DNA from 3 places in the Paenibacillus sp. Mc5Re-14 genome. Region 3 is predicted to be linked to each of the others. Evidence: a T-box and tRNA genes for the amino acid it is inferred to sense, from the RefSeq annotation. Region 3 holds a T-box; the other regions hold tRNA genes.
What was found. The T-box of region 3 lies ahead of leuS (leucine--tRNA ligase). A T-box ahead of a tRNA ligase gene usually reads a tRNA of that ligase, here a tRNA-Leu.
Positions count from the first base shown of each region.

Region 1: it has a tRNA-Leu gene. The T-box ahead of leuS (leucine--tRNA ligase) is inferred to sense a tRNA for this amino acid. The anticodon was not compared.
Region 2: it has a tRNA-Leu gene. The T-box ahead of leuS (leucine--tRNA ligase) is inferred to sense a tRNA for this amino acid. The anticodon was not compared.

Region 1 is NZ_CVPD01000001.1:540,552-551,148, forward strand. It holds gene BN1546_RS02355 (DEAD/DEAH box helicase) at 1-129, shown strand, start outside; gene BN1546_RS02360 (YqhG family protein) at 132-1,082, shown strand; gene BN1546_RS02365 (hypothetical protein) at 1,341-2,402, shown strand; gene BN1546_RS02370 (YqzE family protein) at 2,506-2,697, opposite strand; gene BN1546_RS02375 (N-acetylmuramoyl-L-alanine amidase) at 2,986-3,729, shown strand; gene BN1546_RS02380 (divergent polysaccharide deacetylase family protein) at 3,704-4,639, opposite strand; gene msrA (peptide-methionine (S)-S-oxide reductase MsrA) at 4,768-5,280, opposite strand; tRNA gene BN1546_RS02390 (tRNA-Leu) at 5,494-5,578, opposite strand; gene BN1546_RS02395 (YhjD family protein) at 5,801-6,337, shown strand; gene BN1546_RS02400 (carboxymuconolactone decarboxylase family protein) at 6,479-6,808, opposite strand; gene BN1546_RS02405 (hypothetical protein) at 6,925-7,146, opposite strand; gene BN1546_RS02410 (hypothetical protein) at 7,286-7,630, opposite strand; gene BN1546_RS02415 (xanthine phosphoribosyltransferase) at 7,732-8,304, opposite strand; gene BN1546_RS02420 (DedA family protein) at 8,390-8,995, opposite strand; gene BN1546_RS02425 (YkvI family membrane protein) at 9,137-10,243, shown strand; gene BN1546_RS02430 (glycosyltransferase family 4 protein) at 10,240-10,597, opposite strand, start outside.
Region 2 is NZ_CVPD01000001.1:618,870-629,466, reverse strand. It holds gene BN1546_RS02850 (bacteriocin immunity protein) at 1-53, shown strand, start outside; gene BN1546_RS02845 (saccharopine dehydrogenase family protein) at 368-1,567, shown strand; gene nspC (carboxynorspermidine decarboxylase) at 1,576-2,715, shown strand; gene BN1546_RS02835 (hypothetical protein) at 2,916-3,413, opposite strand; gene BN1546_RS02830 (hypothetical protein) at 3,707-4,222, shown strand; gene BN1546_RS02825 (GNAT family N-acetyltransferase) at 4,293-4,802, shown strand; gene BN1546_RS02820 (N-acetyltransferase) at 4,906-5,340, opposite strand; tRNA gene BN1546_RS02815 (tRNA-Leu) at 5,722-5,806, shown strand; gene BN1546_RS02810 (NAD(P)H-dependent oxidoreductase) at 5,899-6,429, opposite strand; gene BN1546_RS02805 (winged helix-turn-helix transcriptional regulator) at 6,627-6,983, shown strand; gene fabV (enoyl-ACP reductase FabV) at 7,201-8,379, shown strand; gene BN1546_RS02795 (hypothetical protein) at 8,488-8,691, opposite strand; gene BN1546_RS02790 (sn-glycerol-1-phosphate dehydrogenase) at 8,860-10,011, shown strand; gene BN1546_RS02785 (GntR family transcriptional regulator) at 10,202-10,597, shown strand, end outside.
Region 3 is NZ_CVPD01000001.1:4,396,468-4,407,064, forward strand. It holds gene BN1546_RS20170 (YqeG family HAD IIIA-type phosphatase) at 1-503, shown strand, start outside; gene yqeH (ribosome biogenesis GTPase YqeH) at 496-1,623, shown strand; gene aroE (shikimate dehydrogenase) at 1,729-2,598, shown strand; gene yhbY (ribosome assembly RNA-binding protein YhbY) at 2,667-2,963, shown strand; partial or broken gene nadD (nicotinate-nucleotide adenylyltransferase) at 2,981-3,570, shown strand; gene yqeK (bis(5'-nucleosyl)-tetraphosphatase (symmetrical) YqeK) at 3,554-4,150, shown strand; gene rsfS (ribosome silencing factor) at 4,147-4,494, shown strand; gene BN1546_RS20205 (CvfB family protein) at 4,491-5,399, shown strand; gene BN1546_RS20210 (class I SAM-dependent DNA methyltransferase) at 5,403-6,176, shown strand; gene BN1546_RS20215 (tautomerase family protein) at 6,249-6,638, opposite strand; T-box leader at 6,818-7,075, shown strand; gene leuS (leucine--tRNA ligase) at 7,137-9,575, shown strand; gene comER (late competence protein ComER) at 9,556-10,401, opposite strand.

The DNA of each region.
Region 1 (10,597 bases), 3.9 Mb from region 3:
GCTGGAACAAAGCAGCCTAAGGGACGGCTAACAGGAGTAAGCTCAAGTGTCACCGAGGATTTGTTAGGCTTAGCAGGTGATGCATCTTCTCCAACCAAAGCTCGACGCAGTGTGAAAGGAGGTCGCTAGCGTTGACTATGAATGCACAGCAAGTCCAGCGTTTTGTCCACACCTATCTGGAAGCTACCGGGTGCAGCATCATTGAGAGGTCTCCCCACCATGTAACTGTCAAGCTTTCTCCAGAGGCAGATAAAGCCTTGACAAATCGTCCCTACTATTGGGGATACGTAGAGCGTACTGGCGTTCCAGCGCAGACGATGTCCTTCACATTCATCTTTGATGGGGAAGCCTATCGGACAGAACAGGAACGTTTAGCGGATCAGACGCCACCAGCTCCTGTAGCTGGCAACGCAGCACAAGATCAGGTCATGGGGCGTTACTTCGGTCATGTACCGACGTTACCGCAATTAGGGCCTGGTCGCATTATGCAGGAGGAGCTTCGATACGGAAGCCGTCGGCTGCATCAAATTTTTGAAGCCGCTCGGGATGGAGGAAAATATGTTTATTTGTTCGAGCAGCCGGATGCCCGTCAATTGTCTGCCCGTTCTCCTGTAGTCTATGAAGCTTGGCTCAGCGTCTGCTACAAGATTGAGTTTGCCTGCGATCTGAAGCGTGAGGAACTTCAGTGGCTAGGGATTTCACTCAAAAGCGGCACTATTGTAGCCAATTTTGGCGCTATGCTCGAAACTCGGCAGCTCAGCCCACTACTGGCAGGCAATATGCATGTACAGCCAGCACTGCTATCTGTCCCTGAGGCTTCCACCTCGCTTGAAAACTATCTCACCGAACAGCTCCGACAGCAAGATTATGGTTGGGCTGAGCAGGCGAAGGAACGATTGCGCGAGGAACTAGAGGTCATAGACCACTACTACGATGACCTAATCAAGGAACAGAAAGAGGAAGAGGATAAAAAAGAATCCGTATTAGAGCAGCATCAAGCCCGTCGTAAAGAAATGGTATGGCAATATGAGCCAAAGGTACTCGTATCCGCCATTAACTGCGGCATATTTCACCTGCGGTAACTGATATCTCACGCTCCTTCGCAGGTTGGTTGCAGACATGTCGTCAAGTTGTAACATCTTGCTTCAGCCTACATCAGTTTCTGCTGCTGCAAACACAAGCGTAGTCTAACCTGTCTCCTATGTATCGACAGCAAAAAGCGAACCTGGATACGACATTTGCGCCGACAGGGTGCAGCAGTCTTTTCATCGGACAGGCTGTATGCTAGTTAAAAAAGAATGCCTCCGTCGGCAAGTCATCCGACAGAAAGGTGGATTCCATTGAAGAAAAATCATTCCGGGCATTATAGCGTAGGTATGATCGCAGCTGTACTGATCGGCCTGTCCGCAGTCTGTCCGTTCGCTTCCATTCATGCGGCTCCCTCAGCCGTTCAAGAAAGCAATTTAAGCTCAGCACCCAACTACAACGAAAGCTCGTGGGTTCCTCCAATGGAATCCATGAGTCCTGCTACTCCTTCTGCCTCCCCGGGTGACGTTTCATCAAAGCTTCCTGCTCAGCAACAAGGGGTGCCTGAAGACGTGAAACGGACAGCAGCCGACACCGTACAATCCCTATCGTCGCAACCCCCTTTTGCTTCGTGGAAAGACGCCGAGCTCAGCTACCATCCGCTTGGACCTGGAACCCATAGCTGGCTTGTTCAAGTGAACCATGCAGGAGAATACATTGGCTACCTGATTATCGGATCTGACCCAGACGGCGCTTATCAACTCAATGAATACGGGAATGGTCCAGGCGGACCATATAGTATGGATATACTTCGCCAATCCCTCAAGTTGCTCACAGAAACCGAATTTTCTTCTATCGACAAGCTGCAAATTACACCTATGTATGAGGAACCACTTTTAGCCTATTGGCTGGTGCGTTCCTCTACGGGTAGCCAAATATGTATTGATGCTGTTACTGGCGATCCGCTACCTGTAGAAGTAGCAGATGGGGGCTGGAAACATAAGCTTCAGAACAACGCGATCTCTTCACCTACACCCTTTTCGAAAACGCAGGCACAAACAGTTACTATCTCGTCCGATCCTTTCAATCCCTATGATGATCTGGGTTGGCTTCAAGCTAAGCAAAAACTTTCCATTTATGACACAGGTCAATTTATGGACGCGCTAAGTAATTCACCACGTATGATTTTTTCTGCCACAAGTATCAATTTTGCCTTTGGGGGACCCTTATCCATTAGCGGGTTTCAAGCTTGGATATCTCCAGATCATCCGTCCGAACCCATTTTATATGCATTAACCTACCACGATGGACTTTCCCGATTTGTGCCACTAAAACAGCTGTTGCCTCATGGTCAATTTTACCGTTTGGAATCCTAGTAATTTCAGGAACAACAAAAATCATTCGAAATTATCCCCTATAACAACATAAAAAGAGACCTCAAATGGCATACCCCTGCCTCTTGTGGTCTCTTTGGCGTGTTTAACGTTGCTCTTTTCGCCCTCTGCGTGTGGATTTTATCCACATTTTCAGAGCGAGAGGCAACATGCCAAACCATTTGCTCACCCATGGCTCCTTGGCTTGTTTTTGGCTACGTCGAACCTCACGCGGCGTTTCCATATAACGTACAATCCGCTGTGTAATATACGTCACCAGTTCGTCACTCTTCGCCATCCTCCATGACCTCCTCCATCTGCACCTATCATTTCCAATCACTGTGCCTTGGAAATATCAAATTACACGTTAGGTTCAGATACCACTAGCTTGCACAGTTTTCAGCTACTCTAATCCCTGCGGAATAACTATGCATGGTTTCCCTTAAATGGAACATACTATCTTCAATATAACAGTTCCCCCAAGGTTTATTTTTATATTTGAAGGCAGCTACGCTGCTTAAGGTTTGATGTCTGTTATGCATAGTTTCCAGGTAAACAATCAATTCGTCCATTGGAGGAATAGAACGTGTTGAATAAAAAGTTAAACAAGATATGGCTGATCGGGCTGGGGTTCCTTTGTAGCGCTGTATTTGCCCCATTTGCTTATGCAACTACTCAGCCTGGCGAGAAAAGCACCGACACAAACAAGCATACAGAGACCCCGTTTAATCGCTCCTATCACGATTTTGCCAAGCCCGTGGTCCTGATAGATGTAGGTCATGGCGGTGTGGATGGTGGAACAAATCACAAAGGACTTCTGGAAAAAGATATCAATCTCGCCATTGCTCAAAAACTGTACTTGATCTTACGTTCCCAGAGTTACCCTGCTGTCTTGAATCGGGACAAGGACTACGCACTGAGTGATGATAACCGTTGGTTGCAGTCCAAATCCCGGCATCTTAAAGACCTCGCCCAACGTAAAAGCTTAACAGAACAACTGCCCACTGCTGTGGTTGTAAGCCTGCATGTCAATTGGGCCAAACGTGCCGAAAAACGTGGACCCATTGTACTGTATCAAGATGAAGGCAGCAGCTATATGTTAGCTGAGCAGATCCAGCGTTCATTAAACCGCTTATTTTGCATGAATAGACAAACCATGTACGGAAAACCCTTTTATCTTCTGAATAAAATTCAACATCCCGCTGTAATAGTGGAAACCGGATTTATCAGCAACGAGCAGGACAGAGCCCTACTTTCTGGGGATCGCGGCCAAAAAAGGATTGCTGAAGCTATTGCCGAAGGCATTATTGCCCATCTGACGGCGTGGTAGTATTCGTGGCTGGATCTCCTGTCCACCCCCATACATCACGCACCAGATCGCTAATGCCTACAAACTGAGCATGTTCTTTTAATTTAGGAACCGATGAATGAAGCCCTGAGGAAGTATACATGCCGGACACGCCAACATGTCCAATCGTTACACAGGTGTTGTGCTCTGCCAACCATTCAACCACTTTGCTAAGTTGCCGATTCACATGAGCGAGTGTATGAACATCATCCAAAAAAACATCATTTCGCACCGGTGGCATTCCCTTTTTAGCGGCAAGTTCAGGCACCACTGACCAATAATTAGTTCGGCTATCAACAAAAAATAGTCCATGTTCCTTACAAACATCCAGAACGATGGACATAATGCGCTTGTCTGAGGTGACCTTGGAGCCCATATGATTGTTCATTCCTATGGCATAAGGAACATCCTTGATAGCTGCGGTCACCTTGGCGCGTACTTCTTCATCCGTCATATTAGCCTTGATTGCTCCAGGTCCAAGCCATTCAGGCTTGCCCTGCTTGGGCTCCATTGGAAGATGGACGATAACATCATGACCACGCTTATGCGCTTCCATAGCGTCCTGTTTGGTTGTTGGCAGGAAGGGCATTACAGCAACGGTGATTTTGACAGGTAAATTTAAAATTTCCTTGGTACCTTTCATATTGTTTCCTAGATCATCAATAATGACAGCAACCCTCTTTTGCTGCTGGTTCTGTTGGTCTATTGCTTCGGCAACAGCAGTTTTACAGACCATAAATAACATACAGACTGAAATACAAAGCACTACGATGATTTGCATTCTAGATCTTGCATGGTGTACAAGCGCATAAGACGAATTCTTCCGGTTGCGTGATGCCTTTAAAGCCTTTTTTATTATATTTCTCATGTGCAGCTTCCGTCGTGTACTCATTTGCGGGTCAGCCTCCTTCTCTGTCCCTTCATTGTGTGAGTAAAACCGTTTAAATATGTATAAGGCAGATCTGAGATATAATCTCTGATCTGCCTTGAAGTGCGCATAATAACGTATATTAAAGCTGCTTACCAGTTTTTATCGATAAATTCATCACGACCGGATTGGGCTCTATCTTCCTTATAATGCTTCACATTCTTCTTGTGATAATCCTGATGATAATCCTCTGCCGGATAAAAAAATGCAGCCGGAAGAATCTCCGTTACAATTGGCTTATCAAAGCGTCCGCTTTGTGCCAACTGTTCCTTGGATTGTTGTGCAAGCTCTCGTTGCTGCTCCGTATGATAAAAAATTGCAGGCTTATATTGTGTGCCTCGGTCCTGAAACTGACCTTCTCCGTCGGTAGGATCTGTTTGCGGCCAATACAATTCAAGTAGCTTTTCATAAGGAAACAGCTCAGGATCAAACGTAATCTGCACCACCTCATAGTGCCCGGTTGTTCCTGTTTTAACCTGTTCGTAGGTCGGATCGGAAATCGTCCCTCCAGTATAGCCTGAGACAATACTATGAATGCCCGGCTGCTTCTCGAACGGAGTCACCATACACCAGAAGCATCCGCCTGCAAAAGTTGCTTTCTCCATCTTTCATCCAACCTTTCATTAGCTTCATCAACAAATGCGTTATCTTCTATCATATCTTAAAAATTAAACTTATAAAAGAATTGCTTCTGAACTTGAATAAAGTTCAAGCCCTCGTATTGGAATCATTGCTGGAAGTCTGCAATAATTCCGAAACATAAGAAAAGGTTTATAAAATTGCTACAAGAGCAATTCTATAAACCTTTTCTAAATGGATGCGGTCGAGAGGACTCGAACCTCCACGGGGGGTTAGCCCACACGGACCTGAACCGTGCGCGTCTGCCAATTCCGCCACGACCGCATATATATTTGTCGTCTATCTCGAAAGAATCAATCTTTCTTAGCGACAAGATAGATCATACCATGCTCAAATAAAGTTGTCAAATCTTTTATTTTTCTTTATTTCTTCTTGATAAAAAAGGAATAATACGATAATATAAGAACATAAGTTCTCAGGAACAAAAGTTCCTTTACTTCCATGACTATGAATTATCATCACATTTCCCTAAGGCGGTGAATGGTAATGATCTCTTCAGATACTACTCAGCATTCATGCTCTCTTGTGAAAAGTTATCTGCTCCTTACCTTTATTCAAAAAGTATTTGAGCGTGACAGCCTAATTCTTGAAGAAAGCGGCGTGCTGAAAACCCCTGATCTTTATGTCGAAATGGTTAACGCAGGAATAGATCGTACCGGAATCCTGCTATCTGAAATTAAACATGAATTTAAGAAGTATCACGTTCGTGTTCTAGACATACAACAAAACCACTCCGGCGTTCACGCCACCTATATATATAAAGGCGTCAAAGAGCAGTTCAGTATGCCTATGTCCGCATTCCGCAAAGAAATGTATGAACGAATGCGAGCTTATTTGGGGCTCCCTACCTCTATGCCTTATACGGCGTCTCTACCTTTGCCAGAGAAATATCGCCCCGAATTACCCAATAACTCAACCCCCAAACCCCTACGCGTTGTTGGGCAAAGTTGGATTGCATCCTCTTCTGCCTATAAGCATAAATCCCCTCGCCCTGCTGCTTTTGCTGCAAGCAAAAGAGCATAATCCCCGCACTACATGCAAAAAGAAGCTTCCGCAGGCACTAACTGTGCTCGGAAGCTTCTTTCCATAAACATCATTATCATTTGTTCAGATCAATCTATTTCCCCTATTTCGAGTATGAGTTATCTGTATGGATGATTCGTTTTAATGTAGCGCCTTCTGTACACGTGTAACCCCTTGACTTAGAGCATGTCCTCCACCAACTGCAGCAGCTACTGCAACGGCTTCCATAATCTCCTGATCACTGGCTCCTTTGGAACGCGCCTCATTCACATGATAAAACGTGCACACCTCATTGTTGGCAAATAAGCCAATTCCTAGCGCAATCAGTTGCTTGGTTTTTTCATCTAAACTGCCGGCTTGAAAGCATTCTCCGGTAAAGCGATGATAGGCATGAACTACCTCGGGCAACTTATCTTCCAAATGGCTGATTTGATCCTTGTATGCATGTACTTTTTCGTCCATAACCGTCATTAACACAGCACGCCCTCTCTGTTGAGTTTTGCTTCATTACTGTGTCCGGTTTAGAGTTTCTGTATGCCTAATGAAGCACCCAGTTTTTTTATCCAATCCCCATTAGAACTCGTTTCTTAATCCAGTTCTATCGGATTGTGACGCGGCTCGCTGAACGGCTGGTATGTATAGCTGCGATCCAACTTGACCACACGTCGATTCTGGCGGCGAATAAGCACCTGTTCATCATCCCATGCCAGTACAATACCAACCACATCATTGGACTCCAATCCATCGCGTACGACGCGTACCTTTTCACCAGAAAGTCGATAAGCATCCAATTCTTCGTCCATTATCATCCATGTCCCCTCCTTGTCCATTTTTTCAACACAACGGCCATAATTTTATATACATGAAAAAAGTTTAAAAAGAGACCTAAACGAATCATTTAGGTCTCTTCCGCTTACTACTTATATGGATTGCCAACAGAGCAACAAATTATCCCGACTGATTTACACTGTGATCATGTTCTTTTGTATCGTTCTTCTCGTACCAGAAGTCCAGCACTTGTGCAGACAACACTCGCTGTTCTACATACTCCACTTGGTGAGCAGTAAATTCTTCTTTCCAAGAGAAAGACAATTCTTCGCATAGGTTAACCAATGTCAACAACTCAGACCAGGCCACATAGCGTTTATACCAAAAAAACTGAGGATGTTCAATCATATAGGGATACAAATCGTCGAATTCCGTATGCTTACAATCCAAGGCGCGTTCAAAATGCACTTTAGCCGCTGCCAGTTTTTCCAGAAAAAACTGTTCGGTCAATTGTTCATTCCCCATGTTGCTGCCTCCTCTCCCAAACCTTATATATATTATAAGCGAAATTGATGCTCATGCAAAGGTTATTATTAGAAATAAGGATCCGGAGTTTCGAATTGTTACTATTCAGCAAACTCTATCTTACCGTCAGCCAACGACGAAATTTTAACCAATGATTCTACACGGATGCCCTGCTCACGGATGGTTCTCGCTCCAGCCTGAAACATTTTTTCAACCGCAACTCCGAATCCAATCAACTCCGCTCCAGAGCGTTGAATAATTTTAACCATGCCTCGAGCCGCATCGCCATTAGCGATAATATCATCAATGAACAACACACGATCATGCTCATGAATAAATTGACGAGACAGCATAATATCTGTGACAATACCTTTTGTAAACGAAGGTACACGCTCACACAGCGCATCCGGATCAGCTAATAAAGTCTTTTTACGACGAGCAAATACCAACGGTACACCCAACTCCAACGCTGTCGCAAACCCGATGGCAATGCCTGAGGATTCCACGGTCACTACTCTGGTGATTTTGTCTTCCCGAAAACGGGCTGCGAACTCTCGTCCCATTTCCATTGTCAGCTCTGGATCAACCTGATGATTAAGCAATCCATCCAGCTTTAGCACCTGATCTGACGCAATCACGCCTTCATTTAAAATTCGTTTCTTTAATACTTCCATTCCATGACCTCCCACGGCATTCCTATGCGGTAAAAGTACCATACTTCACCCGCCGCTTTCAAGCTATAGCCTGCTTTCCATGCGTTCATGTGATATTTTTTTTACGTTTGTTCCAGAACCATGCGATGATTCCTCCCAAAACGATTAAAAGAATAACGATCAAACCTACCTGGTGCGTCACCTTCTCCATCAGCTTAGCCACCTGTTCCCAGTGCATGCCCACCGCATGTCCGATCCCCAAAAATGTACCGCACCACAGCAAAGCTCCTGCCGATGCATAGCCGATATAGCGAAAAACACCTAGACGGGTTGTGCCTGCCAGATAGGATGATACGTGTCTCAAGCCGGGGACAAAATACCCGAACAAAATTCCCCAGGTACCATAGCGCCCGAACCAATTTTCGGAAGAGGCAATCCTGGAGGGCGTAAGCCTCACCCATTTACCGTATCGGTGCAATAGTGGCTTGCCCAGCAGGCGACCCAATGTGTAGCTAAGCATCATGCCTGTCATACTACCGAAAAATGTGACTGCCAGCGCGGCAATAAAGTTGTAGTGTCCTTGAGACACGAGCCCGCCAAAGGCGATCATTAGCACTTCGTCGGGTATCGGCATACCAGCTACTCCAAGGGCAAGCAAGCCGAACATCGCCAAATATCCGTATTCCAGTATCCATGCAAGGATTTGACCCATAAATTACGCTCCCGTCAAGCTATTCATTAAATTCAGTATAATTATTTTCAGTCTCATCCAGTCATGTCCCATTTCAGTTGAACATAGTTTGTATTATATGCTCGCTGCAGCGTTATTCAAGCAAGCAAGGGGGGACTGGGAATGAAACGTAATATTCATGTTTTTCAGATTGCTTTTACATACATTGGTACAATCGTCGGTGCCGGGTTCGCTACCGGACAAGAAATATTGCAATTTTTTACGCAATATGGACGTTGGGCTACAATCACCATTATGCTGTCCACACTTGTATTTGTATGGTTGGGTACGAAAATGATGCTGATTGCTCATGATATTTCAGCCCGCTCCTACGAGGATCTGAACAAGCACCTTTTTGGTGCCAATGCCGGAAAATGGATCAGCATATTCACACTTATTGTGCTGATTGGCGTGAACAGCGTTATGCTCGCAGGAGCTGGCTCTGTTTTTGTGGAGCACCTTCACCTGCACTACCAAACAGGACTGCTCATTACACTAATTGGAACTTACTTGCTGCTGAATAAAGGTATTAAAGCGATTTTGCATATGAACACCATTGTTGTCCCGCTGATGATCACCATATCTCTTTTGCTCGTTCACAGCACCCTTTCCATGCCCAATCCACAAAGCTTTATCACAAATACAACAGACCACAGTGCGCTACGAACATGGATCTCTCCACTCCTGTACACGTCCTTCAATCTGGCTATGGCTCAGGCCGTGCTTGTCCCTCTAGGCAGTCAAACTTTCTCCCGCAAAACCATCCGCTGGGGCGGTGTATTGGGCGGAATTGGTGTTGGCTTTATGCTGATGGCTGCACATTTTGTCATGTCAGCGCAAATGCCAGGCATTCAGCAATTTGAAATCCCTATGGGAAGCATCGCTTACCGTCTAGGCGCCCTTGTTGAAATCATATACATTCTACTCATTTTCATGGAGATCTTCAGTACCTTTGTAGCCGACATTTATGGAGTCAGTCTACAAATTCGTCAGCATGTCCAAATTTCGCCCAAGCTCATTACATTATTCATTATGCTCACCTGTTTTTTAATCAGTCAGTTCGGCTTCAGCTCACTGTTATCTGTTCTTTATCCTATTTTCGGAATGCTCAGTCTAATGTGGGTTAGTAAACTGATCTTAGCAGGACGCGGAAGACCTTTCCGCTCCTCACGTCCTCGTTCCAGCTTTCGGCATTCTGATTCCAAACCAGGTGATACCCGTCATGGTTAGTGTGGAAATTTCAAATACATTTTCTTCAGCTCGTTAACAGCACGACTTAAAGAATAGCTTGATTTAGCCTTGTCGCAGGCAGATCTAGCCAGTTCATAACGATAGGCAGGGTCAGCAATGACCTTTTCTAATGCGTCTGCCAGTGCCTTCGGATTATCGGGTGGCACGAGCAGACCATTTACCCCATCCTCAATCTGCTCCGGTATTCCCCCTACTTCTGTACCTACCAATGCCAGACAGCTCAACGCCGCTTCTGCAAATACGGAGCCAAAGGCCTCCGCCCGCGAAGGCAATACGAATACATCAAAGAAAGGCATAAACTCTTCAGGATGAAGAGTATATCCATAAAAAATC
Region 2 (10,597 bases), 3.8 Mb from region 3:
AAGCATTAGCCTATCAGCCCATTATTTTACCACCCCATGAATCTTCTTCATAGGACGCGGAGGGGTGGTCTTTTGTTCAAAAATAAGATAATATGATTTCTTTAAGACATGAGCATTATATTCAAGAAAACTTCCATTAAAGGTGTGTTGGATTCCTTGTAATGTATGGGGAAATGTTTGCTTTTGGCTCGCTTCACAAAGAATTTATGCATAATTTTGGGATTTGTAAAGTTTTTGTGACATGCTCCTGTGAATTTTGACACAGCAAATTGTCGTTTTTCTTGATTATTTGGTGGGATGTCTTTATAATCATTTTGTTTGCAAGAATGAATAGCGATTAGCGTATGGAATAAGGAGGTTATTTATTTTGGGAAAAGCATTGATTATTGGCGCCGGTGGCGTGGCCAGCGTTGTGGTGCATAAATGTTGCCAAAACCCAGATGTATTTGAAGAAATTTGTATCGCAAGCAGAACTGTTGAGAAATGCGATGCGCTTAAAGAGAAGCTGGGTGGAGGTCGTACGAAGATCCAAACGGCTCAGCTTGATGCTGACAACACCGACATGGTCATTGACTTGATTCGAAGCTTTCAACCGGATGTAGTTATCAATGTGGCTCTCCCTTATCAGGATTTGACGATAATGGATGCTTGCCTTGAGACAGGTGTTCATTACGTTGATACGGCGAACTATGAACCGCCGGATACGCCGAAGTTTGAATACAGCTGGCAATGGGCCTACAAAGAAAGATTCGAAAAAGCAGGAATTACAGCTCTGCTGGGCAGCGGTTTTGATCCAGGCGTGACTGGAGTATTTACGGCATATGCTCAAAAGCACTATTTTGATGAAATTCATACGATTGATATTGTGGATGCAAATGCAGGGGACCACGGATATCCTTTTGCAACTAACTTTAATCCGGAAATCAATATTCGTGAAATTACAGCGAAAGGCCGTTACTTTGAAAACGGAGAATGGATTGAAACTGAGCCACTTTCTGAGAAAAAAGTATACGACCTGCCTGAAATTGGACCGAAAAATATATATCTTTTGTATCATGAGGAACTGGAATCTCTTGCAGTGAATATTAAAGGCGTGAAAAAAATCCGCTTCTGGATGACGTTCTCGGACAATTATCTGAATCATTTGAACGTACTTCAAAACGTAGGCATGACTTCGATCGAGCCTATTGATTATGAAGGACAACAAATCATTCCACTGCAATTCCTGAAAGCTATTTTGCCGGACCCGGCTTCTCTGGGACCAAGAACAAAAGGCAAAACAAACATTGGCTGCATCATCCAAGGCGTGAAAGATGGAAAGCCAAAAACCTATTATGTTTACAACGTTTGTGATCATGAGGAATGTTATGCAGAGGTTGGCTCCCAAGCCATTTCTTATACAACAGGTGTTCCTGCCATGATCGGTGCAATGCTTATCATCAAAGGTCTCTGGAAAAAGCCAGGCGTTTACAACGTTGAGGAATTCGATCCAGATCCATTCATGGAAGCACTAAATAAACACGGATTGCCATGGCAAGAGAACTTTTCGCCAACGTTGCTTGATTGAGGTCTGCGATGAATATTGATATTACCGGACTCCCATCACCTTGTTATCTTGTTGACGAAAGACTTCTTGTCAAAAACCTTGAGGTTTTGAATTCCGTACAAGAGCGGACAGGTTGCAGTATTCTGCTTGCTCTTAAGGGATTTTCGATGTTTTCGACCTTTCCTCTGGTTGGCAAATACTTAAAAGGCGTAACCTCCAGTTCGTTGTTCGAGGCAAGACTCGGTCGCGAAAAAATGGACAAGGAGGTTCACGTATACGCACCAGCTTATGTTGACAGTGAATTTGATGAGCTATTGGAGTATGTTGACCATATTGTCTTCAACTCCTTTGATCAACTGAACCGCTTCAAAAGCAGAGTGCAAGGCGTAACTTCCAAAAAAATCGATATCGGCATTCGAGTGAATCCGGAATATTCGGAAATCGAAACGCCGCTGTATGATCCTTGCTATAACAACTCCAGAATGGGTGTGACTCTGGCTAACTTTAGACCTGAGGATCTGGATGGCGTGGACGGTATTCATTTTCATACGATGTGTGAACAGAATTCTGATACGCTGGAGCGAACTATTAAAGTCGTGGATGAGAAATTCGGGCCATACATTAAGCAAATGAAATGGCTCAATTTTGGCGGCGGTCACCATATTACCAGAGAAGACTATGATCTGGACACACTGGTACGCTGTATCCAATATTTTCAGGATAAATACGGTGTGCAAGTTTATCTTGAGCCAGGCGAAGCTATCGCTCTGAACACCGGATATCTGGTTGCAACCGTATTGGATACGATGAAAAACGGAATGGACATTGCCATTCTGGATACTTCGGCTGAATGTCATATGCCTGATGTGCTGGCTATGCCTTACCGCCCGAATATCATTGGTGCTGGCAAGCCTGGTGAGTATGCACATACTTACAGACTTGGAGGACTTACGTGCTTGGCTGGAGATGTGATTGGTGACTATTCCTTTAAAGAGCCATTGAAGCCGGGAGACAAGCTTGTATTCTGCGACATGGCCCATTACACGATGGTCAAAAACCATATGTTCAACGGAGTCAACCTGCCAGCCATCGCCAGCTACAACGATGAAGAGGGCATCAAGGTAATCCGTCAGTTCTCCTACGAGGACTTTAGCTCGCGTTTGTCGTAAGGAAAAGGCAAAATTAAATGAACTGAGTTTAACGAAGGAATGACTCAACTACAAAAGCCTCGCCCTTTTAAAAAAGGGTGAGGCTTTTTGATGTAGTTAGGATTTTTTAGTCTTTATATGTGTCTGTTGCTTGTATCCAATACGACAACAGGCATTAAAGAACGATACACAACTTGAAAAGTTACATAAATTTAATTAGTCTACCTTACAGCTTCAGAAGAGACTTTATAGTCAAATATATGTCCTCCAGGTTGAATTCCTGGAAAAACCTCGACGGCTAGGTAGTATTCTTTACCTTTTTCAAGTTCTACTTCTAAAGAATATTGGCTATCTCTTGAACGTTTCATTTTACGACCAGTATTATCGTAAACAGTCATTTGCAACCAGGAATCAGAATATCTGTCTCCCTGAATTGTAAAATGGACTTTTTGCGATTCAAAAGCCTTAATTCTATATACATCGTAGGCTTCCCAGACTCCAGGCACACCCTCGGCACCAAGTCTTCCGATAACAGCGTCACCTATAAAATAGTAGTTAGCCTGTTCAAAACTATCATTTGGTTCCTGTTCATGATATTCAAGTACAGAGGAAGGAGTTAAGCCGTTTGTAGCGGATGCTGCTTCTTGAGCAGATGCAACAGCGGTGGATGTGCTTAATAGAAGTGCAAGACCTAGTGTGGAAAAAACTGCCTTTTTCATTTAATCATCTCTTCCCTTCTTTTATTTTGGGATTTATATAATATACTTACTAATCCCATTCATTATTATATAGTATATTCCAGTAAATTGGAATAAAAATGTAACAATAAACAAAAATATATATTTTTTTGTCACAATTATGAGTTTTTACAAATTTATTCACTAATTTTCAATTAAGAGTTAGCCAACTTACTGTATACTATAGAATTCCGTCTTAATATGCTTTCGTGAAAAGGGGCATCCTTTAGGAGTAACACAAGCTATGTTATACTCCATAATTGGAGGTGAGAAAAATGTTCGACCCGACCGTTTTTGATAATTTAAAAGTGGCTATGGAAAATGCGGTTTATGATCTGGATAATCTGGATTCACGTATTAACATTACACAGCGAATCGATAGATTGGAAATGTCGGTAATGTCGCGTGAATTTGGCGTACAGTTCAGTCTGAGAGAACAGCCGGGTGTGACGGCAGAACTTCAACTAAAAATGGATTTAAACAACCTGGCTGCAGAAATTTTGGAAATGGAAGATCAAACTCCGGGATGTAGCTTATTGCTGTATTTTGATATGAAGATTCGAGATATTGAGGCACAATGCAGCCGGATTGAAAAAATACTGGCCGAAATTTGGAAGCCTGAACTTCGACCAGTACAGACGCTAAGTCAGATTTACGGAGAGAAGACATCTACATACCATAATAGGATTGAACTCCGATTTTCCAGGCAAATTAACGAAGATCAGATGGAGGATATTTCAGAGTTGTTGGAACATATGTTGCTGACGCTTACGGAATTAAACAAGATCTAAACATCCCTCTTCCTCTTAATAAAGACAGCCTGTCATTTGGGGAATTTAGAGGTAAAGGAGCTGGAGATATATGATAAATGAACACGATTTTCCTGAAATATATGCGATTATGGAGTCTTCTTTTCCAGCATCAGAATGTAGGACGTTTGAGGCTCAAAAGGCTTTGCTAAAACATCCTAGCTATCGCATTATGACTGAAAAGAATGAGCAGGGGAACATAGTGGCTTTCTTGGTAGGTTGGGAATTCGGACATTTTCGATTTGTAGAGCATATTGCGGTAGATTCCCGTATACGAGGCGGCGGATTAGGCAAAAAGCTTATGAGGAAATTTGTCTCACAGTCTGACCAACCGGTAGTGCTGGAGGTTGAGCCGCCAGTGGATGAATGGTCACGGAGAAGAATCGGCTTTTACGAACGATTAGGGTTTCATCTGAACGATTTTGAATATGTACAGCCCCCTTTAAGAGAAGGACAGGCAGATCTGCGGCTTCAGATTATGAGCTATCCAGGTGCGTTGGCTGAATCGGCGTTTGCTCCGTTTAAAGAGATTTTATATACCGAGGTTTATGGGCTTAAATAAGAGACTAGACAGTTAGTAGATAAAATTAAAAGGCTCTGCTTGTGCCGTATGGATACGGGAGCGGAGCCTTTGTTCTAAAAAGTTAAAGGGTGCTTCATTATTATTAATGTTTAGTCCATATCATCACAAATTCCTTCTCCTCAGTTTCGGCATCCACAGATTCCGCTTGAATGGTAAATCCATTTTTAGTATAAAAGTTAAATGCTTTCGTGTTGGACTGATACACCTTTAATTGAATTTCGTCATGCTGCTTCTTAACCCAATCTAATAGTAGCTTGCCATAGCCTTTTCTTTGAGAATCAACACGTATAAACAGAGCAGCCAAGTATCCATCCAACATGGAAACGAAGCCGCCAATCGTATGATCATCCTGTATGATAACGTAGTTTTGAGCGAGGGGAAGGTACTTGTTCTCCATCTCGGCAGCTTGAGATTTCCAATACTGTGGAGCAATAAAATGATGGGCTTCTACAGAAGCATCCAGCCAGATGGCTACCAGTTCTTTCAACTCTTCTACTTTCGCAGATCTAATTGACATTGTAACGCCTCTTTTCACATTATGTAATCTTATCTATACTAAGTATGATACTGAAATAAAAAAGACCGTCCGTAGACGGCCTTTCTACCCGTGGCGCTTAATTAAAGCCTTGATCCGTATCCCGCGCCTCCGTCAACTCTGTAAATTAGAGAATAACGGACCGGGTAAGGGATACGCTCAACATGTGATTATTGATGTTGACGCACCTCCTTTCCTGATGCGTTCATCTTACCATATCTGGTTGGTGATATCCAGTGGTTTTATTATATTTGCTAGTATTATTCATAGAAAATATAATATAAAAATGGCTTGCTTTTAAATTCTATGCAAGATATAATCTTAATTACGGTGATTAAAAAAGTTGCCATCAATACATAGTATGCGGTCGTGGCGGAATTGGCAGACGCGCACGGTTCAGGTCCGTGTGGGCTAACCCCCCGTGGAGGTTCGAGTCCTCTCGACCGCATTATACCTAACCATTACAGGTTCTTGGATTGGCTGGATGCCACCAAGAGCCTGTTTTTATATGGTTAAGATGCGTGTTGTAAAACAGCCATTTTATTTATACTGGAATATATATTTAATATAGTCCTTTGCGCTTTGGTTAATGTCTTCATCACTTGCTTGAAACGAGGCTCCAAAGACAGCGAAATAGGGTAATGTCGTGGCGCCAACATGTACTGCGCTTGCTTTGAAAGGTGCTATAACTTCATCTACCGTAAAGGTAACGGAACCAGTAGATAAGTAGTTTTCTTTTTTATCACCAATCGACATGGCGATCCCTAGCTTCTTTCCTTTTAACTTATCACCTTTTGAACCATAAGCCCATCCATGCGTAAAAACATCATCAAACCACTTTTTTAACAGAGGAGGGTAACTGTACCAATATAAAGGAAATTGAAATATGATATTGTTGTGTGCTTCAAGTAACTTTTGTTCTTTCAAAACATCAATATTCCAGTTTGGATACTCTTTATAAATTTCATGAATTGTAATTTCATTGGTATATTGAAGCAATTCTTGTTTCCATCTTTGATTTACTCTGGAATCTTCAATATTCGGATGTGCTAAAATCACGAGAGTCTTCATCATAAATCACCTTTCTTACATAGCATCATTTGCTTTTTGGGGATACGTCTTATTATTCTGTACGCTATAAAAAAAGTAAATACACACAATAAAGTAATATAGTTACTTGAAAGTGTGCATGGTACTTAGAGTAAAGATATGTGATTATAGAATTAATTGGATCAACTTAGTTATTTTAGCGGTGAAAAGGTGGTCGTATGAAACAATATAATTTAGGCATAGAAGCAACACTTGAGATCATCGGAGGTAAGTGGAAATCCTTAATCATATGTTTATTAATGGCTGGTAGAAAGAGGACAAGTGAATTACAGCGTAGTATTCCAGGCGTTTCTCAAAAGGTTCTTATACAGCAGCTTCGTGAACTTGAGAAGGATGGCATCGTTGGCAGACATGTGTATAATCAAATGCCTCCAAAAGTGGAGTATTATATAACGGAATATGGTATAACAGCAAATGAAATAATTGATTTAATGTGTACCTGGGGAAGAGCGAATATCAAAAAAAGACAACAGCAAGGAGAAGATGTGATGTTGCTAGAGAATGAGTCAAAATGAATAGTGGAGTGAAAGAGCGCTGGAGACTATGATGTTTACGGCGATTTTCTTTTTTTATAGAGTCGGTGGTTCGGGGATGTCTGTTGTCGAGTATATGATCGGTTGCCCTCAAGTACTATGTTATAAGTTGAGCCACAAGCTGATTTGTAATATAGTTATGACTGGACAACCATTTCCATCAATATTAAATGAATGCCAAAGTAGGGGGACCCTTGCAATGATTATTAAACCGAAAATTCGTGGTTTCATATGTACGACTGCACATCCTGCAGGATGTGCGGCTCATGTTAATCGTCAAATCAACTACATCAAAGACAGCACAGCATTACAAGGAGCTAAAAAGGTACTCGTGATCGGAGCATCCACAGGCTATGGACTGGCTTCACGCATTGCTGCAAGCTTTGGTATGGGAGCTGACACCATTGGAGTATCCTTTGAACGTCCTGCTTCAGAGGGACGCACAGCATCGGCAGGCTGGTACAATACAGTGGCCTTTGAAAGAGCGGCTAGAGCGGCTGGCTACATAGCGGAAAGCATTAATGGAGATGCTTTTTCCCATGAAATTAAGCAAGAGACGTTAAAGCTGGTCAAGGAAAAACTGGGCAAGGTAGACTTGATCGTGTATAGTGTCGCTTCACCACGGCGGACCCACCCAGATACAGGAGAAACCTTCAATTCCGTTCTCAAGCCTATCGGACAGCCTTTTACGAATAAAACGGTGAATACGAATACGGGTGTCGTATCGGAAATTACGCTGGAACCAGCTACGCAGGAGGAGATTGATAATACCATCACGGTCATGGGTGGAGAAGATTGGTCTTTATGGTTAAAAGCGTTAGAAGAAGCCGACCTGCTGGCTGAAGGAGTAACCACACTGGCTTACTCGTATATTGGTCCCGAGATTACGGAGGCTATCTACCGTAAAGGAACCATTGGCCAAGCTAAAAATGATTTGGAAGCCACCGCACATACTTTAACAAAGCAACTGGAGCCTTATCATGGGAAGGCCTACGTTTCAGTGAATAAAGCTTTGGTTACACAATCCAGTTCCGCTATACCTGTTGTGCCTCTATATATATCCTTACTGTTTAAGGTCATGAAAGAAAAAGGACTACACGAGGGATGTATTGAGCAGGCGCAACGTCTGTTCGAGACGTTATACAATGGGTCCACAGTGGAAACGGACGAAGAAGGGCGCATTCGTCTGGATAACTGGGAAATGAGAGAGGATGTGCAACAAGCTGTTAAAGCGGCTTGGTCTGAGATCACTACCGAAAACGTATCCGAATTGGGTGATCTTGAACAATACCGTTTGGATTTCCTTCAATTGTTTGGATTCGGTTTTGATGAAATTGATTATGAATTGGACGTTGATCCAGAAGTTCACACGAATTAAGTAAAATAGGTTCCAAGTCAAAAACGGGTACTCTCAAGCTGCAAATGGCTTGTGAGACCCGTTTTTTATGTATGCAGTCAAATTTAAATGGACTGGTTTTCAAAAAATTCATCGAGAATTGGACGTAGAAAGCGATCTACGGTACAGTAAGCGAAAAACGGCAATAGTAATGATAATCCCTGCAATGCCAAAAACCGTGACAGAAGTCAGTGCGCGATAAGCTTGCCAGCCGAACAAAAAAGCAATCCCACTGCCAAACGTTGTACCTGCTAGTAACCCGAGTGCGCAGGCAATGTCCGTTCCAAATTTCATAATCATGTTCCTTTCGAATGGTTGAATTGCATAGTAACTTGTACGTTTTTTCTGGACTTGTACCTACACTTGTGCGTACAATTAAATAGTAATCGTTTTCAAACGGAATCTATTTATTAGTATGGATCATTCTTGTACAAATTATTCCTTTTTCAGGAGGCTGATGAAATGAATATGAATGAGCAAATCAAACTGTGGAACGAAGAGGCGCAGGCTAGTAACGCTGATCATCCTCACCGAAAGGTTGAATTGTTTATCGAGGTACGGGATGGAGCACTTGAATCCATTGCTTCTTATTTAATTCAACAGAATTATCGGCATGTCACTCTGGTAGAGGATGAGCATACTTCAGCGGCAGCAGGGAAAAAAGTAGCTGAATTCATCCGTGAAGCAGGTTTGACAGTTGATGTAGTTCGGCTGCCTCCGAATGCGGTAGGGGATGTTATTGCTGATGAAACTTATATCATGAAGGTTCTGCTGGGTGTGGCGGATCAAAGTCAGGCTGTGCTTGCTGTAGGGTCCGGTACAATTCACGATCTGGTTCGCTTTGTGTGCTATAAAATGAATCGTCCGTTCTTGTCAGTCCCAACGGCTGCCTCCGTAGATGGTTTTACCTCCGCTGGTGCCCCATTAATTGTAGATGGCAGCAAGCAGACGTTTCAAGCCGTCCCGCCAGAGGCGATCTTCGCTGACTTGTCCGTACTGGCGAGTGCCCCTCAAACGATGGCTGCTGCGGGTTTTGGCGATATGCTCGGTAAGTTTACCTCATTAGCAGACTGGCATGTGTCCAGAGATTTGGGAAACGAGCCGTATTCACCTGTGGCTAACCGAATTACCGAGGAGGCTTTACGTGCCTGTGTAGAGCATGTTGATGAGATTGCGGCAGGCAGCAAGACAGGTGTCGAGGTGTTGATGAATGCGCTGATTGCATCCGGTATTTCGATGTTGATGATTGATCATTCCCGCCCTGCATCAGGTGGAGAGCATCATATTTCTCACCGAATTGAGATGGATTTTATTGCAGAGGGGCGCAAGCAAGTTTTGCATGGTGCCAAAGTGGGCGTTGCCTCTGCTTTACTGTCTGATATGTACAGGGAATTGGCTGCCAATCAGGATGTGGAGGCTTTTAAAGTATATCGGACTTTGCCTACATCGGAACAGATGCGTGCATGGCTAGCTCAGGTTGGAGGTCCGTCTACCATTGCCGATCTGGGGGTTACGCAGGAACAGCTTGATCGTGCTTTGCGTACGGCACATACTTTGCGTGATCGCTATACCGGACTCAAGTATATGAATGAACACCAGTTGCTCCGTTCGTAATGTGTGTTACACCTACACTAGAGTCCTTTAGATACTCAGTCTAAGCATGGGAAGGGATTTGTGAATGGCTTTATGCCTCCAGCAGCTATACAACGATATCCTGCTCCTGTAACATTTGTATATACAAATGGACGATATGCTATAATCGGAATACGAATAGGTACATGATATGGCAAGTACGGAGGAAATTATGGCGCCCAAATATATACAAGTTAAACAGGAAATTTTATCATGGATTCATTCATCCAAACTGGAGCCGCAAAGCCAGCTTCCTTCTGAACATGAAATGTCTGAACAATTTGCAGTTAGTCGGCAAACGGTTCGTCAGGCGCTGGGTGAACTGGTACAGGAAGGTTGGCTGTTTCGCATACAGGGCAAGGGAACCTTTGTCGCAACACGGGAACATAAGCAACCCGAAGATCCACGGACAATTGGAGTCGTTACAACCTATATATCGGATTATATTTTTCCATCCATTGTACAGGGAATTGAATCTAAGCTAAGCCGGCAGGGCTACAAGCTACTGCTATCAAGCACAGGTAATGACCCTGAACAAGAACGTCAGTGCTTGGAAATGCTGCTGAGT
Region 3 (10,597 bases):
GGGTGAATACCGTCTTTGATATTGATCTTGAAGGCTTGTATGCTCAAGGATATCGCGGCATTATTACGGATCTAGATAACACGCTGGTTGGTGCAAAAGCGCCGAACGCAACTCCCGAGCTGGTGGCCTGGTTTGAAAAGGTCAAACAGGCGGGTTTTAAGCTTGTCATCGTGTCTAATAACAATATGGACCGTGTATCCGTGTTTGCTACGCCTTTGGACATTGAATTTATACATGCCGCCCGGAAGCCATCCAACTCGTCCTTTCGTAGAGCCATTCGTATGATGGGGCTTACTCCGGAAGAGACTATTATGGTCGGGGATCAAATGTTGACGGACGTGTTGGGAGGCAACCGAATGGGATTGCATACCGTTCTGGTACTACCTATATCCATTCATGATGAAGGAGTCATGACCCGATTTAATCGACGGTTGGAGCGAATCGCGCTCACAAGGTTACGTAAGAAAGGCTTATGGCTTGAGGAGGAAAAGAAGAATGACTGAAAGACCTGACGGCGGAACTGCCGTCAAATGTAGTGGTTGCGGTATCGTCATGCAGACCACTGGCCCGGACCTTCCGGGATATATTCCGGAAAAATTATTAACTCGCGAACCAGTCATCTGTCAGCGTTGCTTCCGGATCAAAAACTATAATGAAACGTCTTCGGTGACGGTAGATCAAGATGAATTTTTGAAGCTGCTTAGTCAGATTGGGGACAAGGATGCGCTCGTCATCCACATTGTAGATATTTTTGACTTTGAAGGTAGCTTGATTTCCGGTCTACAGCGTTTTGTAGGCTCGAATCCGGTTGTACTGGCAGTTAATAAGACCGATTTGTTGCCTAAGGTGACAAACTGGAACAAGGTACGTAACTGGGTACAAAAGCAAGCGAAGGAGCAAGGGCTACGCACGGAAGAAATCGTACTGTGCTCAGCTAAAAAAAATCAGGGCTTTGACCGTCTGCTGGATGTGGTATCTGAACTGCGTGGTAACCGCGATGTATATGTGGTCGGAGCCACAAATGTGGGTAAATCCACGCTCATTAACCGCTTGATTCGTGATTACAGCGATATGGAGCAGGAACTCACAACATCCCGTTACCCAGGAACTACACTCGATATGGTGAATATTCCGCTCGACGACGGCAAGCACATTATTGATACTCCGGGTATTGTGTACCCTTGGCGGTTCAGTGAAATCGTCTCCCGCCAGGACTTGAGCGCAATTATGCCGGACAAGCCGCTGAAGCCTGCTGCATATCAGCTTGATGCCGGACAAACATTGTTTTTCGGCGGTATGGCCCGATTTGATTTTGTAGATGGTCAGCACCAATCATTTACCTGCTACATTAACGGTGGTCTTAAAATACATCGTACGAAGCTGGAGCGAGCTGATCAGTTGTTCGCTGATCATGCCGGGGAGTTATTGTCTCCGCCAACACGCGATCAATTGGCAGAGATGCCGGAATGGACCAGACATGAGTTCCGTGTTCCACGCAAATCTCCATCGGACATCTATATATCCGGTTTGGGATGGATTAGGGTAAATAGCGAGAACGGAGCTCTGGTAGCGGTTCATGCTCCTCGGGGAGTCCGTGTGCTTTTGCGGCCTGCGTTGATTTAACAATGCTGTAACCAAGTGATAGGGCGGCAAGGAACACAACCTGGTTCCTGCCGCCATTCATGTATTTGAGCGGCCTAATATTTTGTAATATGGGGGAGAACAACGATGAGCAGCGGGGAGTCTGGAGCGATCGAACGAGATCTTGTACTATTGGGCGTATTGGGTGATCCGATCAAGCACTCCAAATCGCCCCTTATGCATAAAATAGCTTTACAGGCAGCGGGGGTTGATGGAGATTTTGTACCTCTTCATGTCACACCGGATCAGCTGGAGGATGCCGTGAAGGGGATTCGTGCTTTGCATTTCCGCGGAGTCAATGTGACGATTCCCCATAAGGTTGAGATTATGAAATATCTGGATGAGATTGATGAAGGGGCCAGGCTCATTGGCGCTGTCAATACGATAGTGAATGACAATGGGCGGCTCAAGGGCTATAATACGGACGGAATTGGCTACGTGCGTTCCCTCAAAGAAGAGACTTCTGTCGAGTTAAAGGGTGCAAGAATTGCTGTTTTAGGAGCCGGTGGGGCTGCTCGGGGCGTGATTCATGCCCTGTTGGAGGAGCAACCTGAATCGGTCATTATTCTGAACCGAACACGTGACAAAGCTGAACAACTGGCATTGGAGTGGACGACAGAAGCAATTCCAGTAATGGGCTATTCCAACGAGGAAGCTAGGAATGTGCTCACGACAGTGGATGTGTTGATTAATACAACCTCGGTGGGAATGTCTCCTTTATCTGATGAGCTTCCAGTGGAAACGAGTCTGATTCCGGAAGGAATCATTGTGAGTGATTTGATCTATAACCCGCTGGAAACGAGACTTTTACGCGAAAGCCGTGAACAGCGTGGCTGCACTGTACATGGAGGTTTGGGCATGTTTGTGTACCAAGGGGCAGTGGCTTTTGAGTATTTTACGGGGGTGGCCCCTGCAGTAGACCAAATGAGAGCGGCTGTGCTGAGAAGCCTGTCGTAAGTCGGATTATACATTAAAATTATGGAAATGCCGCATTGCATATGTGGCGACGAAGGGGTTAAATATACATGTTAACAGGTAAACAAAAAAGATATCTGCGCTCTATGGCGCATCATTTGGACCCGGTTTTTCAAGTAGGTAAAAACGGTACGAATGAGCATCTTATGCGTCACATCAATGATGCGATTGAAAAGCGTGAGCTGATGAAAGTACAAATTTTGAACAACTGTTTGGACGACAAACATGAAATTGCGGAAGAACTGGCAGCAGAGACGGGTTCCGAGCTTGTACAGCTTATTGGAAGCACCATTATTTTGTACAAGGAATCTCGTGATCATAAGCAAATCGAGTTGCCTAGAGGATAATACGCGGGGAGAAAATTATGAAAATCGGTATTATGGGTGGTACATTTGACCCGATTCATATTGGACATCTGCTGGCTGGAGAAGCGGCAAGAGATGCCTATGAGCTGGATCAAGTATGGTTTATGCCTTCTCATATTCCTCCGCACAAGCATCAAGCGGGGGCAAGCGGCAAGGAGCGTCTGGAGATGACAAGTGAAGCGGTGGCGGGTCATCCTGCTTTTGAAGTGCTGGATATTGAAGTGCTTCGCGGGGGGTATCCTATACCATTGACACGATCAAGAAGCTTCAGGAGCTGCATCCTGCTGTAGATTTTTATTTTATTATTGGTGCGGATATGGTGAACTACTTGCCTCATTGGCAGGGAATTGAGGAATTGGCGCAGCGGATTTGTTTTATTGGGGTGCGGCGACCAGGCTTCCAGCTTGCGTTGGATGAGTTGCCACATTATTTGCAGGACAAGGTACTGCTGGCAGATATGCCAGTGGTGGACATTTCTTCGACGGATATACGGGAGCGTGCTGCAGAAGGCCGTACCATTCGTTATCTTGTGCCTGATCGTGTACATGACTATATTACAAGGGGCGGTTTGTATGAAGTACAGCCGTGAGCAGCTAATGGAAGCCGTATCTGGTCAGATGCCTGAAAAACGCTGGAAACACACGCTGGGTGTTATGCATACCTCTGTGGAGCTTGCAAAACGTTATGGAGCAGACCCGGATAAGGCGGAACTGGCGGCTATTTTGCATGATGTGGCGAAATATTGGCCTGTTCAACAGATGGAAGAAGTGATTCGTAACTATCCTGAATGTGATCAGGAGCTATTGGAGCATGACAAGCAGCTCTGGCATTCAGAGGTAGGGTACTGCGTTGCAGCAAGAGATTACGGAGTGGATGATCCGGAAATAAGGAACGCAATCCGCTGGCATACATCAGGACGTGTAGGTATGAGCCTGCTGGACAAAGTCGTGTGTTTGGCTGATTACATCGAACCAGGGCGGGATTTCCCTGGGGTTGAACATATCCGTAAACAGGCAAAGAAAAGTTTGGAGCAGGGCCTTATTGCTGGATTTGACTCTACAATTTCATTGTTGCTGGAAAAGCAAAAGGTTATTTTTCCGCTGACGGTCTTGTCGCGCAATGACTTGATTCAACAGCTAAAACAGAAAAAAACGGAGGTTCATGAATGACCCTAACGAATGAGAAATTAATGCAAACGGCGGTTGAGGCCGCTAATGATAAAAAGGCAATGAATATTGTCGCATTGGATTTGCGTGGAGTATCGCTAGTCGCGGATTATTTTGTAATCTGTCACGGTAATTCGGATACACAAGTACAGGCGATTGTAACCGAAATTCGCAAACGCGCTCATGATGAAGGTGTAGCCATCAAAGGAATCGAAGGAATGGATTCCGCTCGCTGGGTTCTAATGGATTTGGGAGATGTTGTAGTGCATGTCTTCCATCGCGACGAACGCGAATATTACAACATTGAACGACTCTGGTCGGATGCTAAGGTTGTGGAGATGGTATGAGTTTGATCGCTGGTACTTATGTCACCATTATGGTGGATCGTGAAGTATCGCCTTTCGGCTACTTCCTTACCGTCGGCGAGCAGGATGTGCTGCTGCATTATACGGAGCTGACTCGTGAAATCGAGGTGGGTGAACGGCTGGAGGTATTTATCTTCCACGATACAGAGGACCGTTTGGCTGCAACTATGAAAAAACCGTTCTTGTCTTTGGGAGAAATGGCAAAGCTCGAGGTGGCCGATGTGCATCCGCGTTTGGGATGTTTTCTGGAGATGGGACTGGGTCGTCAACTTTTGCTGCCGATTCGTGAGTTGCCAGAAAACCGGGATCTGCATCCTCGTGTGGGTGACTACGTGTATGCCATTATGGAGCATGACAAACAAGGCAGACTGCGAGCTAAGCTGGCAGGGGAGCAGGAACTGGCTCCATTGTGCTTCCATGCTCCTAGTTCGTGGCTTAATACATGGGTGCAGGCGACGGTGTACAAGCCGCTTCAGATGGGCACATTCGTCCTGGTGGACGGGGGTGTGCTTGGATTTGGTGCAATAGGGATGATTCATTCCTCGGAACGTAACCGCATGCTTCGCTTGGGCGAGGAGGTTAAGGTACGGGTCACGCTTGTTCGCGAAGATGGTCGGGTCAATCTGGCGATGTCGCCACGCAAGGAAGTAGGCCGTGATGAGGATGCGGATCGGTTAATTGCATTTCTGAAGGAACGTCCGGGTGGCGGCATGCCATATTCTGACGCAACGCCGCCGGATATTATCAAACAACGGTTTGGTATCAGTAAATCCGCCTTCAAGCGTGCGATGGGCAAGCTGATGAAGGAAGGACTGGTTACACAAAAAGAAAACTGGACCTACCTGGTGGAGACAATGCCTAAACCGAAGGACGGGAATGGGGAATAAAAGATGGCTTCTTACCGCAAGTTTGCCTATGTGTATGATGAGCTAATGCAGGACATGCCGTACCCGGACTGGTTGCGCTTTGCACGGCAGGCTTGGGATCGATACGGTATGCCACATACAGTGGCAGAGCTGGGCTGCGGAACGGGCTCAATTACGATTCCACTGGTTAACTCGGGCTTCGAGGTGGCTGGCATCGATTTATCCTCTGACATGCTGGCAGTAGCCCGTCGCAAAATGGAAACCACTCCTCAAGGACAGCGATTGTTTCGTGAGGGAAGCGTTCGCTGGATACAGCAGGATATGCGAGAATGGATTTTACCGGAGCCCGTGGATTCTGTCATTTCTTTTTGCGATTGCCTGAATTATTTACTTGAGGAAGAAGATATCATTTCTACTTTCCGCAGAACGTATGCTGGTCTGAAGCCTGGTGGAACCTTTCTGTTTGATGTACATCACCCCCAGACTTTTTTGCGTTATGATGAAGAACAACCATTCGTACTGGATGAACGCTCTATCTCGTATATCTGGACATGCGTATTGGACACTCCACGTTGTGAAATTGAGCATCATCTCAGTATCTTTGCCAAAGCAGAACATGAAGGACGCGATCTGTACCAGCGTTTTGAGGAAATTCATGTACAGCGTGCTTATGATCCAGACTGGATGAAGGCAGAATTGTCCAAAGCGGGTTTTCGTGATGTGAAGGTATATGCAGATTTTGAATGGGTAGAAGCAGAAGATGACGCGGCGAGACTTTTTTATGTCGCTGTAAAATAGCCAGGAATCATTGGCCTAATATAGAAAAAGAAAGACGCTTTTCATGAAGTCATGAAGGGCGTCTTTTTGCACTCATATATTCACTTTATAGTTCAGCTGAAGTTCATCACCCGGTACACCCCGAATTCCCCAATTCTGTTTCGGGGTTTCAAATATCGTAATCTCAAGATCCTGTGGAGAAATCCCCAAAAGTTCGTTAATTCTTTGAAATAACAGGTTGATGAGTTGCTTCTTAGCTTCTGTCGTTCTGCCTTCAAAGATACTGATCTCAATAATGGTGTACGCCTCGGAGCGACCATCGGCATATATAAAGTCTTCATGATTCATAGGGAAGAAACGATGAAACCTCTTGTTTGGAGGATAGTTGAACGCATCCACCACGGTAGAGTGAATTACCTCTGAAAGTTGCTTTTTGATCGGATTTAGCTTTTCTTTGATCCCGAAAATTTTAATCTGTGCCATGTCTCAGCTCACCTTTCTTATCTCATCTCAACTTGAATCATTGTAACTTGGAGTTATTATAAAACATTCGTATTCATGTGTCATGGACAACTAGTATGAAGATGGGGTTTAGTATCAAATGTAGTCTTTATTTGACTTTTTTCGCGGTTTTCAATATAATAGTGCCATTATTAACGGTTAAACAATCGCTGATGAGGAATAGTAGTTTTGACTGGACATGTAGAGAGCCGGCGGGTGGTGCAAGCCGGTTGACAGTGCAAAGCGAACTCACCTCGGAGATATGCGTCCAACGCAGGAAAGCACTATATAGGTGTTAGCATCCTGTTATTAACACGCATCGGATCACCTCCGTTATCAGGTGCAAAGGGAGTAGAATGCGAAGAACGCTTTCTGCTAACTAGGGTGGTACCACGGGAATATAACCTCTCGTCCCTAGCGCTGACACGCTACGGGATGCAGAGGTTTTTTTGTTGCATACCGTTTGAGGAGGAAAAGACAATGACAGACACACAGCCGAAGCACGGCTATCAACCGCAAAGTATTGAACCAAAATGGCAAAAATATTGGGATGAGAACAAGACGTTCCGCACTGGGGAAGAGCCGGGCAAACCGAAGTTTTATGCTTTGGATATGTTTCCGTACCCGTCTGGAGCTGGTCTGCATGTAGGCCATCCGGAGGGATACACAGCTACAGATATTGTTTCACGTTATAAAAGAATGCGTGGCTACAACGTGCTGCATCCGATGGGTTGGGACGCCTTTGGTCTGCCTGCCGAGCAGCATGCTTTGGATACAGGTGAGCACCCACGCGAAATTACGGTAAAGAACGTAAACAACTTCCGCCGTCAAATCAAATCACTTGGCTTTTCATATGACTGGGACCGTGAAATCAGCACAACTGATCCTGATTATTACAAATGGACACAGTGGATCTTCATCCAGCTGTATAAGCGCGGTCTCGCTTATGTAGCTGAAGTGCCTGTAAACTGGTGTCCAGCACTGGGAACAGTACTGGCGAATGAAGAAGTAATTGACGGTAAGAGCGAGCGTGGCGGTCATCCGGTTATCCGCAAACCAATGCGTCAATGGATGCTGAAAATTACGGAATACGCGGATCGTTTGCTGGATGATTTGGAGGAGCTGGACTGGTCCGAGAGTATTAAGGATATGCAGCGGAACTGGATTGGTAAGTCTACCGGGGCAGAGGTTCATTTCCCAATTGAAGGCTATGACGAGCAACTCACAGTATTTACAACCCGTCCGGATACGCTGTTCGGTGCAAGCTACTGTGTGCTGGCCCCTGAGCAGGAATTGGTGGATATGATTACTACACCTGAGCAAAAGGACGCTGTACAACAGTATCGTGAACAAGCTGCTCGGAAAAGCGACCTGGAGCGTACGGATCTGGCCAAAGATAAAACAGGCGTATTCACAGGAGCTTATGCAGTGAATCCGGTGAACGGCGAAAAGCTGCCAATCTGGATTGCTGACTATGTACTGGCAGGCTACGGAACAGGTGCAATTATGGCAGTACCGGGTCATGATACACGTGACTGGGAATTTGCTAAGAAGTTCGGATTGAAAATTACTGAGGTCGTTCAAGGTGGAGACGTGGACAAAGAGCCATACACCGAGGATGGCCCGCATGTCAATTCAGGCCTGCTGAATGGACTTACCAATGAGGAAGCTATTCCGAAAATGATCGAATGGCTCGAAGCTGAGGGTAAAGGACAGGGCAAAGTAACCTATCGTCTGCGTGACTGGCTGTTCAGCCGACAACGCTATTGGGGCGAGCCGATTCCAGTAATTCATCTAGAAGACGGAACGATCAAAACGGTTCCTGAGGATCAACTGCCGCTCGTACTGCCAGAGATGGACAATATTAAGCCTTCAGGTACAGGTGAATCCCCGCTGGCGAATGCGACAGATTGGGTAGAAATTGTTGATCCTGAGACAGGTATGAAAGCACGTCGCGAGACAAATACGATGCCGCAATGGGCAGGAAGCTGCTGGTACTACCTGCGCTTTATTGATCCGAAAAATGATAAAGAGCTTGTATCCAAAGAGAAACAGCGCGAATGGATGCCTGTTGATCTGTATATTGGCGGAGCGGAACATGCGGTTCTTCACTTGCTGTATGCCCGTTTCTGGCACAAGGTACTGTATGATATCGGCGTAGTGGAAACTAAAGAGCCTTTCTATAAGCTGGTCAACCAGGGTATGATTTTGGGCAACAACAATGAAAAAATGAGTAAATCACGCGGTAATGTCATCAATCCTGACGATATTGTAAATACGTTTGGCGCCGATACGCTGCGTATTTATGAGATGTTTATGGGGCCGCTGGAAGCGACCAAGCCATGGAATGAGAATGGCGTTGAGGGAGCGCATCGTTTTCTGTCCCGCGTATGGCGCCTGTTTGTTTCCGAGGATGGTAGCCTGAACGAAAAAATTAAAAATGACGGCGGTAGTGACGAGTTCAAACGCACCTGGCATAAAACACTGAAAAAGGTAACCGAGGACCTGGACGCATTGCGTTTCAATACAGCAATCAGCCAGCTGATGATCTTCACCAATGATGCATACAAAGCAGACCTTTTGCCGCGTGCAGCGATGGAAAACTTCGTGCAAATGCTGTCTCCGCTTGCACCGCATCTGGCCGAGGAACTATGGCAGCTGCTGGGACACAACGAGAGCATTACGTACGCGGCTTGGCCTGCCTATGATGAAGCATGGACGGTGGACGCTGAAGTGGAAATTGTCATCCAGATGAATGGTAAAATTGTACAGCGTGCAACGATTGCCAAAGATCTTGATGCCAAAGCGATGGAAGCCTTTGCTTTGTCGCTGGACAGCGTCCAGGAAGCACTGGCTGGTAAAACGGTTCGCAAGGTAATTGCTGTTCCTGGTAAGCTGGTTAATATTGTTGCCGGTTAATCGGCTTTAGGCCGAAGGAGACATCTATCTTTTGCATGTCCTCTTCATACTTGTTGTGCGTCGCCCGTATTAGCTCAGGGAAGACACTATGCAGGCTGATGTCCAACAATGCGAGAGCTTCGGCGGTGATCCCTCCGGGAACCGCTACTCTTGCTTGTAACTCGGCTGGTGTCATTCCGCCTTCCGTGAGCAGCTTTCCAGTACCGATGATCATTTCACCGGCCAATGCGCATAGTTCTGTACGGTCTATACCCGTAGCTTGAACTGCGGCTTGAATCCACTGGTCCATAAAAAAGGCCAAGAAAGCAGGGCCGCAACTCGAAAAATCCGATGTGATCCGTGTATGAGACTCTTTAACCCGTATTGGCCTGCTGATGTGGGACATAAGCTCTTCCAGAAGGGAGCGATCCTCCTCTGTAATCCGGTTTCCATGGATGCATAGTGAGGCTCCGCTTCCAATCTGGTGAGTGATACTCGGAATAATTTTGGACACTTTGGCTTTCAGTGCATGCTCCAAAATACGGATCTGTACTGGACTTGTGATAGAAACGACGATCTGATCTTCTGTAATGACGTTGCGTATTTCATCCGTTACGGTTTTTGATTCCAGCGGCTTCACGCAGATAAATAGAATATCGCTTTCCGCTGCCGTCTCACGGTTGCTTTGAGCTGCATGCAAACCTGGATAACGACGGGCTAGCTCGGCTACCTTGGAATACGTTCGGTTGCTTGCTAATATTTGCTGCGGTTTGAGTGCGTCCGAATGAATAAAAGATTCAATTAGCAGACTTCCCATGCTGCCAGTCCCGATAAATCCAACTTTCATTGTTCAACGTCCTCCTTTCATACTTTGCGGTATAGACGCTGTGCTGTCATTCTTCTTAGTGTATGCACTTGGTCTTGGCCGACATGACGAATTTTATGTCTGAACACATTAGATCATGCTTGGGGCCGCACCACTCTTTGTATAAATGCTCACAGCGAGACCGTATGGAGGTGTTTACAAACCTCCGGTTTGACGG